DNA from 2 places in the Pseudomonas sp. LS44 genome. Region 2 is predicted to be linked to the other one. Evidence: riboswitches for the same ligand, from Rfam matches in the RefSeq annotation. Region 2 holds a riboswitch; the other holds the start of a gene.
What was found. A riboswitch is a leader RNA that binds a small molecule or an ion and turns the genes downstream of it on or off. The one in region 2 is predicted to bind cobalamin.
Positions count from the first base shown of each region.

Region 1: linked by a shared signal. The riboswitch ahead of btuB (TonB-dependent vitamin B12 receptor) and the one ahead of NVV93_RS17145 (TonB-dependent receptor domain-containing protein) in region 2 are both predicted to bind cobalamin.

Region 1 covers NZ_CP102830.1:2,946,932-2,951,250, forward strand. The annotation lists gene NVV93_RS13075 (hypothetical protein) at 1-547, opposite strand, end outside; gene btuB (TonB-dependent vitamin B12 receptor) at 726-2,603, opposite strand; cobalamin riboswitch at 2,722-2,946, opposite strand; gene NVV93_RS13085 (O-methyltransferase) at 3,021-3,683, opposite strand; gene NVV93_RS13090 (C40 family peptidase) at 3,698-4,213, opposite strand; gene NVV93_RS13095 (C40 family peptidase) at 4,295-4,319, opposite strand, start outside.
Region 2 covers NZ_CP102830.1:3,827,869-3,832,187, reverse strand. The annotation lists gene NVV93_RS17150 (cobalamin-binding protein) at 1-224, shown strand, start outside; gene NVV93_RS17145 (TonB-dependent receptor domain-containing protein) at 608-2,491, opposite strand; cobalamin riboswitch at 2,592-2,793, opposite strand; gene NVV93_RS17140 (metal ABC transporter ATPase) at 3,044-3,997, opposite strand; gene NVV93_RS17135 (aldo/keto reductase) at 4,118-4,319, opposite strand, start outside.

The DNA of each region.
Region 1 (4,319 bases), 880 kb from region 2:
ATTTGAAGTAGGCGCGCACGCCGATATACAACGCCGTCGCCACGCCGACATACAGGGTCAGGTTGGCGAGGAAGCGCGGGTAGTACAAAGCGATACGCGGCAGGAAGCCGGCCAGGGTCGGCTCCGGGTATCGCCCGGAAAGGAAGAAGAACCCGCCGCTTGATAGCAGGTGGCAGACAAACGCGCTGACCAGCACGGTCAGCGCCAGGACAATCACGCTGCGCAGATCATCGCGATGCCAGGTGGCGTACAGGCGACCGCCGAACCACAGCGCGGCATAGGCTGGTACGAGAATCCAATACGCCGGCGAGGTGCACCAATCACTGACCGAACCCATCGCCACCATGCTGAAGTCCAGCACCGATGCTTCGATGAACAGGGCCGGAAATACCCAGCGCGGCCTGAGTAGCACACCGGCAAGGAAAAATACCGCCCAGGAGGCGCTGGGTAGGTTGAGCGTGGCGAAGTGTTGACCGCGGGTCACCGCCATTAACAACCCCAGGACGAGGCCAATCGCCAGTTGGTTGCGAGTAGAGAGGATTGGCATGGTGTAGCTCCTTCTGGTTCAAATTCACGTAGAAGCGGCAGGCCGTTTAAAAACGTAGCGAGCGCAGGCTAGGCAAGGCGGAATCAGGCGAGGGCGCGGAGTGTACAAGTTGTACATGAGCAGCCCGAGCCTGATTCCAACGCCGCATAGCCAAGCGCAGTAGTTTTTCAACGGTCTGTCACAGCGCCTGGTAACGCACGGTGAAATACACCGCCTGTCCCGGCTGGTTGTAGCCGGCGGCTGTTTGGTAATCGGCATCCAGCAAGTTGGCAACGCGGGTTTGCAGGCGCCATTCCGGGGTCAGGCGGTATTCGCCGCGCAGGTCCAGGGTGGCGAAACCGGCCAGCTCATTCTGGTTTTCCAGATCGTCATAGGTCGAGTTCTGCGCACTCAGGGTGGCGCCGATACTCAAGGCGCCGAATGCCCGGTCGACATCGAGGTTGAAGGTCTGCCCCGGACGCCGGTTGAGATCCTTGCCGTAGTAGGCGATGCCTGTGCGGCTAGAGCGTTTGGATCGGTTTTCCGGGTCCATCAGGCTGTAGTTGGCGTTCCACTGCCAGCCGAACAGCTCGCTGCCAAGCACCAGCTCAAGGCCCCGAATCCGCGCCGCATCCACGCCCTCGGCCTGACTCATGCCGTTGACGGTAATGGTGGCGATCAGGTTGTCGATCTTGGTGCGGTAGGCGTTCGCGGCCCAGTGACCCCAGGCGTGTTCACCAGCCAGGCCGACTTCGACACTGTGGGATTTCTCGGCATCCAGGTCCGGATTGCCAAACCCCGGGTAATACAGCTGATTGAAACTCGGCGCCTTGAAGGCAGTACCGTAGCTGGAGGTGAAGCGCAGCTCGTCGGTCAGCGCATAACCCCAGCCCAGGTTGCCGGTGTCGTACTTGCCAAATTGTTCATCGTCGTCGTGACGCAGGCTCAGTTGCCAGTCCTGGCGGCCCATCTCCCCCAGGTATTGGACGAAAACCCCCTTGTTGTCGCGTGAGTCTTCCGAGTAGGCGGTGTTGCCATTCACGGAGTCGAGCTGGTAGTCAGTACCCAGGGTGAGCGTGTGGCCTTCGGCAAGGGTCAAGTCGTTCTGCCAGGACAACGAATCGCGCCGGGTATCGAAGCGCGAATAAAACTTACCGTCCTGGTAGGCGTCGGATTTGTCCTCGCTGCGCCCCGCCTGCAACGTCACCTTCCAGAGCTCCAGCGGATTGAATCGCGCCCGGCCGCCCACTATTTTGGTTTCGCCATCGGCATAGGCATCGAAGCCTGCGGTGCGCCGGGTGTTCACCGAGTCATAGTCGTTATGCGAGTTGGTCTGCAAGACATTGCCGTCGAGCTGCAGCCCATTGTCGAAGCGGTACCCGGCGCTGGCTGAGCCGGACAGGTTGCGGTAGCCATCGCTGTCGGACTCGTAGCTGCTAACGCCGGCCGGCTTGACGTTGATGCCGTCGGTGTCCTGGCTGGCCACGCCGAGGCTGTACCAGCCCTTGCCGTCGCCACCACTGACTCCGGCGCTGCCTTCGTAGCTGTCATGGGTACCGTAACCGGCAGAGAAGAACGGTTTGGCCCCGCCCTCGCCGCCCTTGCGGGTAAATATCTGAATAACCCCGCCGATGGCTTCCGAGCCATACAGGCTGGAGCGCGGGCCGCGCACGACTTCGATCCGCTCGATCAGCTCCACCGGCAAATCTTGCAGGGCCGTGCCACCGCTGGTTACCGAGCCGGCCTTGACGCCGTCGATCAACACCAGCACATGGTTGGAATTGCTACCGCGCATGAACAGCGAGGTGGACTTGCCCGGACCGCCGTTGTTGGCCAGCGATACGCCGGGAACCTTGCGCAGCAGCTCGGGTACCGATTGTGCCTGGCTACGCTCGATCTGCTCGCGATCGATCACCGTCACCGCCGCCAGGCTGCGCTCGGCCGCCTGTTCGATGCGGGTTGCGGTCACGACCTGCTGGTCGAGTTCGAGGGTTGGTTCGGCCGCCAGGGCCGGAAGGACAACAGCTGACACGCCGCACAGCAGAACTGCTGTCGGCGCCAAAAAGGACTTACGCATTTTTCGTTATGTGCTCCGCCGTACTCCCCGCACGGCCCAGACCAGGAAAAGCACACGGAGAAGGCAACGCATGGGCGAGGTAAATCCTCAGCCCATGCGCCAGACAGCGCCCTCCGCGATGCCATGGACTGCGACAGGCCGGTCTCCGGGCTCACGAGCGAATCCTGCTGGATTCAAACCGCGCCTTCCCGTGCGTGAGCACAGTGGCGGGATGCGGTTTTTGACTCGTCTACCGTTGCGGGGGCAGCGCCGGAATTGTCTGGCCATTGTCTGGACGGACGCACCGGCTTCCCTGTTTCACCCTCTGGCCAATGGCCGGGGCACCTGAAGCAAGGCGCGCAGGGTAGTGGGCGACGCTGCGGTCGTCAATGCACAGCGGTTCGGCACTTTCGTAGCCGCGACCTGGCTACGCCAACGTTAGCGCTTACGGCAAAGCGTCAGGCCATCGCCCAGCGGCAACAACGACAGGTCGATGCGCGCATCACCCTGCAATGCCCGATTAAGCGCCTGGATTGCCCGGGTATCGGCACTGTCTGGATTGGCTTCCAGGACCCGGCCGCTCCAGAGCGTGTTGTCGAACAGAATCAGCCCGCCGCGCCGAGTCAGGCGCAAGGCATGCTCCAGATAGTGCGGATAGTTGGCCTTGTCGGCATCGATGAAGATCAAGTCGAACCCTTCGCCCTGCCCGTCCCGCTCCAGCGCGCCGAGGGTTTCCAGGGCTGGGGCCAGGCGCAGGTCGATGCGCTCGGCAAGCCCGGCCTCACGCCAATAACGCTGGGCAATGGCGTTGTAGTCGCCGGGCAGATCACAGCAGACCAGTTGGCCGCCCGCGCCCATGGCCTCGGCCATCACCAGTGCGCTGTAGCCGGTGAAGGTACCGATTTCGAGAATTCGCCGGGCGCCCGTCAGCTTGACCAGCAGAGCCATGAACTGGCCCTGCTCGGGCGCGATCTGCCAGCGCGCCATGGGCAGCGCCTGGGTTTCCGCGCGTAGCTGGGCCAGCAACGGAGTTTCGCGCAGGGACACATCCAGCAGGTAGGCGTAGAGGGCATCGTCGAGCGGCAGCGTGCGAGCGGTCATGCGCTACCTCGCTGTTACTGGTTATGGGCCAGACCTGCCGGGATGAATACCCGTCGGGCATCCAGATAGGTCTTTTGCCAATAGGTCGCCGAGAGACTGTCCAGGCGCACGGTACCGCCGCTGGAGGGTGCATGGACAAAACGCCCTTCGCCCACATAGATACCAGCATGACTGACTTGCCGGCCGCCATTGGTGGCGAAGAACACCAGATCGCCCGTCTGCAGCGCATCACGACTCACACTCGAGCCACGCATGGCGAACATTTCACGGGTCGAACGCGGCAACTGGATGCCCGCCGCATCGCGGTACACATAGCCGATCAGGCCGCTGCAATCGAAGCCGCCGTCTGGGGTATTACCGCCATAGCGGTACGGCGTGCCCACCAGGCCGAACGCGCGAAACAGCACATCATCGGTCGTGGCGCCGTTGATGGGTGCGGTGAAGAGCGGGGCTTTCGAGGGTGGAGTGCCGGCGCAGGCAGTCAGCAGCGCGCAGAGAACAAGTAGGGCGAAGCGGGCCTTGGGGGTCATAGGCGGCGATCCTGTGCCTGGATGCGCCCTACTCTGCCCCGGTAACCCATGCCGCGCAAGCTTTGCAGCCTGCGCGAGCCATCACTGATGACGCGGCCCCTGGGTG
Region 2 (4,319 bases):
AGCCGGCGCCGCAGGTCGGCATCGAAGCGGTGCTGCAACGCGACCCGCAGGTGATCCTCGGCGGCACGCAGGCCGAACTGGATATCTGGAAAAGCTGGCCGCAACTCAGCGCGGTGCGCCTGCAGCAAGTCTGGGAAGTACCCGACAAAGGCCTGGAGCGACCAAGCTTCCAGATGCTCGGCGCCCTGGAACAGCTTTGTCAGGTGTTGGCCAAGGCCAGGTAATCAGGGCGACGGTGTTCCCGGATTGCATCCGGGCTACGCCGCTGTGGCTCGCTCCTACCGGGTAAGTCCGTAGGGTGGGTGAAACCCGCAGGCCGGGGATTGGATCTGGCGGGTTGCACCCGCCCTACGAAGGTGTTCCAACCCGTAGGATGGGTGGAGACGCGCAGCGACGATGCCCATCGCACACCCTCGATGGGCATCGCTGCGCTCAACCTGCGCCGACCCATCCTACGCGCTGCGCACCGGTGGATGTGAGGAGCGACATCCACCCTACAGGTCCGACACTGCGTAGCCCGGATGCAATCCGGGAGCCGGCTCAGCCCGTAGGGCGGGTGCAACCCGCGCGCCGTGGAATGATCTGGTGGATTGCCTTCGTTTTCGAATTACAGCGCCGGCGTCCAGGTCACCGCAAACAGCGCGGTACGGCCCGGCGTGTTGTAGCCGAAACGGCCATTCGGGGTGCTGTAGTCGGCCTCGGCGTAGTCTTGGTCGAACAGGTTATCGAGCTTCACATCCAGCGCCACTTCCGGCGTCGCCTGCCAACTGCCGCGCAAGCCGAGTACGCCGTAGCCGGCCAGCTCCTCGTTATTGTCGGCATCGTCATAGCGGCCACTCACCGCGCGCCAGCCGGCACCCAGCGAGAACAGGCCGAAGCTGCGGTCAAGATCCAGGCTCAAGGTGCGCTTGGCGCGGCGGGCCAGGGTGTGGCCGCTGTCGCGATCACGCGGATCGATCAAACCGAGGGCGAGATTGCCCTGCCAGCCGAACAGCTCCTGCTGCAGCGCCGCCTCGAAGCCGTTGATCCGCGCAGTCTGGATATTCTGCGGGATGAAGTCCTGGTCGAGGACGATGGCGTCATCCAGATCGATGCGGTACAGCGACAGCTCCAAGGAACCGCTGTCGCTGTAGCGGTTGCGCCACTGGATTTCGTAGTTCTTGGATTTTTCCGGCTGCAAGTCGGGGTTGGCGCTGGGGAAGCAGAAGCCGTCGAAGCAGAAGTCCGGGTAATAGAGGTCGTTGAAGGTCGGCGCGCGGAAGCCTTCGCTGTAGGAGAAGACCAAGTCGTTGCGCGCATTCAGCGCCACAGTCAACGCGCCGTTCCAGGTGTTTTCGCTGCCGAATTGCTGGTTCTTGTCGTGGCGCATGCCGAGTTCGGTGCTGAACACCTCGCCGTTGTAGCGGTGTTGGACGAAGCCAGCCTGATTCCAGCGCGATTGTTCGGTGAAATCGGTATCGCTGTGCAGGGTGTCCTCATACCAGTCGGCGCCGAGCAGCACTTGCTGGGTCTCGGTCACCGCCAGGGTATTCACCCAGCTGGCGGAGTCATGGTAGGTATTGAACTGGCTGTCGCCGCCGCCCGCGAGGTCGTTGCTGGTGTCGCGCTTGTCTTCGCTGTGGCCGATCTGCAGGCGGCTGTTCCACACCTCGCTGAAGTTACCATCGACGAAGCCCGAGGCGCTGCTCAGTTGGAAGTCGGTGGTCGGCAGCGAGCCGCTGAAGACATCGTCGTATTCCACTTGGCCGCGCTGGTCGAGGGCGCTGAAACCGGCTTGCCAGTCGTCATTGAAGCGGTGGCTGAGATTCATGCTCAGCGAGCGGTTGCGGAAGGCATCCTCGTCGCCGTTGCTGCCGAAGCCGTCGCGGGTGGTATCGAAGCCCTGGGTGTCATCGAGCGCCGCGCCGAGGTTGAAGCGGGTCCGCTGGTCGCCGCCGGACAGGCCGAGGCTGCGCTCGAAGGTGCTGTCGCTACCGGCGCCGAGGCGCGCGTAAGGCTTGAGGCCGTCACCGTCGCCCTGGCGAGTGAAAATCTGGATCACCCCGCCAATCGCATCCGAGCCGTACAGCGCCGAACGTGCGCCACGGACCACTTCGACCCGTTCGATCTGTTCGGGGCTGAGAAACTCCAGGCTGCTGGTGCCGCTGGAGGCGGCGGCAATGCGCTGGCCGTCGACTAGCACCAGGGTTTGCGCGGTCGAGGTGCCGCGCAAAAATACGCTGGTCAGGCTACCGACACCGCCGGTGCGGGTGACACTGACGCCCGGCACGCGCTCGAGCAATTCGGCGACGCTGCGCACTTGCAGGCGGTCGATATCGGCGCGAGTGAAGACGCTGGTGGCCGCCGAGGTTTGCGCGCGGGATTGTACGTCGCGGTTGGCGGTGACCACGGTATCGGCGAGTTTCAGCGCCTGGTCGTAGGTCGGGGTTTCGGCAATAGCCTGGGCGCTGGGCAGAAAGGCGACGGCAAGGGCAAGGCGGGACAACTTCATGATGGATCCTCAAAAGTGGTCAGCAAACTTTTGAGGAGGGCAGGGACAAGCGGGCGGTGCACAGACGCGGCCACGCTTGACGGTGATGCCCTCCGCAACACCTGTCACAACGCACCGAGGCTGGTCTCCGGGCTGCCGACTCGCGCGGATCTCACCTTCCCGGACGAGAACGTCCAGTGGTTGTCGAGACCGCGTGCCATCCGTTGATGGCGGTCGGTTTACCGTTGCGGGGGCAGCGCAGGTTTTTCACCTGCTTCCCGTTTAACGCCCATCATTGGGCGACCTAGGTACAGCAAAACGCCGCGCACCTTAATGCGCGACGGGTAAGAGTACAAGCGAGGCGTACGGCTTGCCGCGCGTAGGATGGGGCGGGACGCGCAGTCTGAGCGCAGTGATGCCCATCGGTTCTGCAGTGATGGCTATCGGCGCCATGCGCCCCGGCCCATGCTAAGGATGACCCTCTCCCACAAGGGAAAGAGGGTGCTCGAAGCGGGTACGCCCGCATGTTGCGCTCGATGGTCGCGAGCCCTTTTGCCAAGCCAGTGTTGTTTTTCAGGCCATGCGAAACAGTTTTCTGGCCTGCTCCGTCAGGCGCTTGAGGCCGCTTTTGCCCGGTATTCTCTGGCGGGGCGTGAGGTTCTGCTGGGCCAGCCAATCCTTCCAACGCACCCGCTCGTCGCGTACCAGCCAGCCGTCCTGCGGTGCGAAGCTTTCCGCCAGCCATAGACCGCGGGTGCTGGCACTCTTCAGGCGGCCTTTCCTGAGGGTCAGCAGCTCCGCGCAGGGCCGCCCGTGTTCGAGGGGGATCAGGTACAGGTCGGCGCGGCTGCGGTCGAGGCGGGCGATCAGTTGCTCGTTCTCCAGGCATTCGTCGACGTGGAACAGGCTGAGCTGCTTGATTTCCTTGGGCAGTTCCAGACGCAGGTCATAAACCAATTGCAGCGAGGCGGTCGGCAGATGCACGTAAGCGCGCGGCCGTTCGAGCAGAGTCAGGTTGCCGCAGCGCACCTGGCGCGCCGCGCCGGATAACGGGCTGAGGCGGAAGTTGCAGCTTTCCCGGTAACGCAGGGCGTCGTGATAGGGCGCTGGCAGCCAGGTATCGCCGAAGCGCCCGCAGAGCCAGCCTTCGGGCGTCTCCAGCAGGCATTCCTCGGCGACTTCATGAATGGCGGTAAGCAGCGGCAGATTCAGCTCATGGGCCGGGACATAACCGGAGATCAGCTTGAGCACCACATCGCCGCGATCCGCGCGCCGCTGGCGCACCAGCACCCAGTAATCGCGGCCCTGCCAGTTCAATGTCAGGCGCACCGAGACGCCCAGGTTGGCCAGCTCGGTGGCGAAATGCTGGTTGTCGTCGATCTGGATCGGCTGACGCCGGGCGAGCATCTGGGTGAAATTCAGCGGGCGGCCGCGGCTCTGATAACTCAGGCCATCGGCGTTGGCTTCGACGAATAACGGCAGCGTCTTGAAGTTACTGGGATCCTTGCGGGCGAGAATTCTCGGCATGTCGGCTCCTGGCTAACGTCAGCAATACGGGTCCTGGCGGTTGATTGCGTGCCGCTCGCGAGCGAGTCGCCGGCTGGCGGATGCCGTGAAGACTGCTCCAGTCAGCGGCGAGGCAGGCAATCAACCGCGTTGGCCAGTGGTTATTGTTCTAATCACTTCTGCAGCGGTCGCGACATTATGGGTCAGATGTAGCGGATTGATGGTTCCGACTATCGCCGCGTGCACGCCGGGGTGGCCGAAAATCAGTTCGAAGCTGGCCCGTACCGGATCGACATCCGGCGCCAGGCACACGTGGCCGCTGGCCAGCGCCTTCTTGATCAGC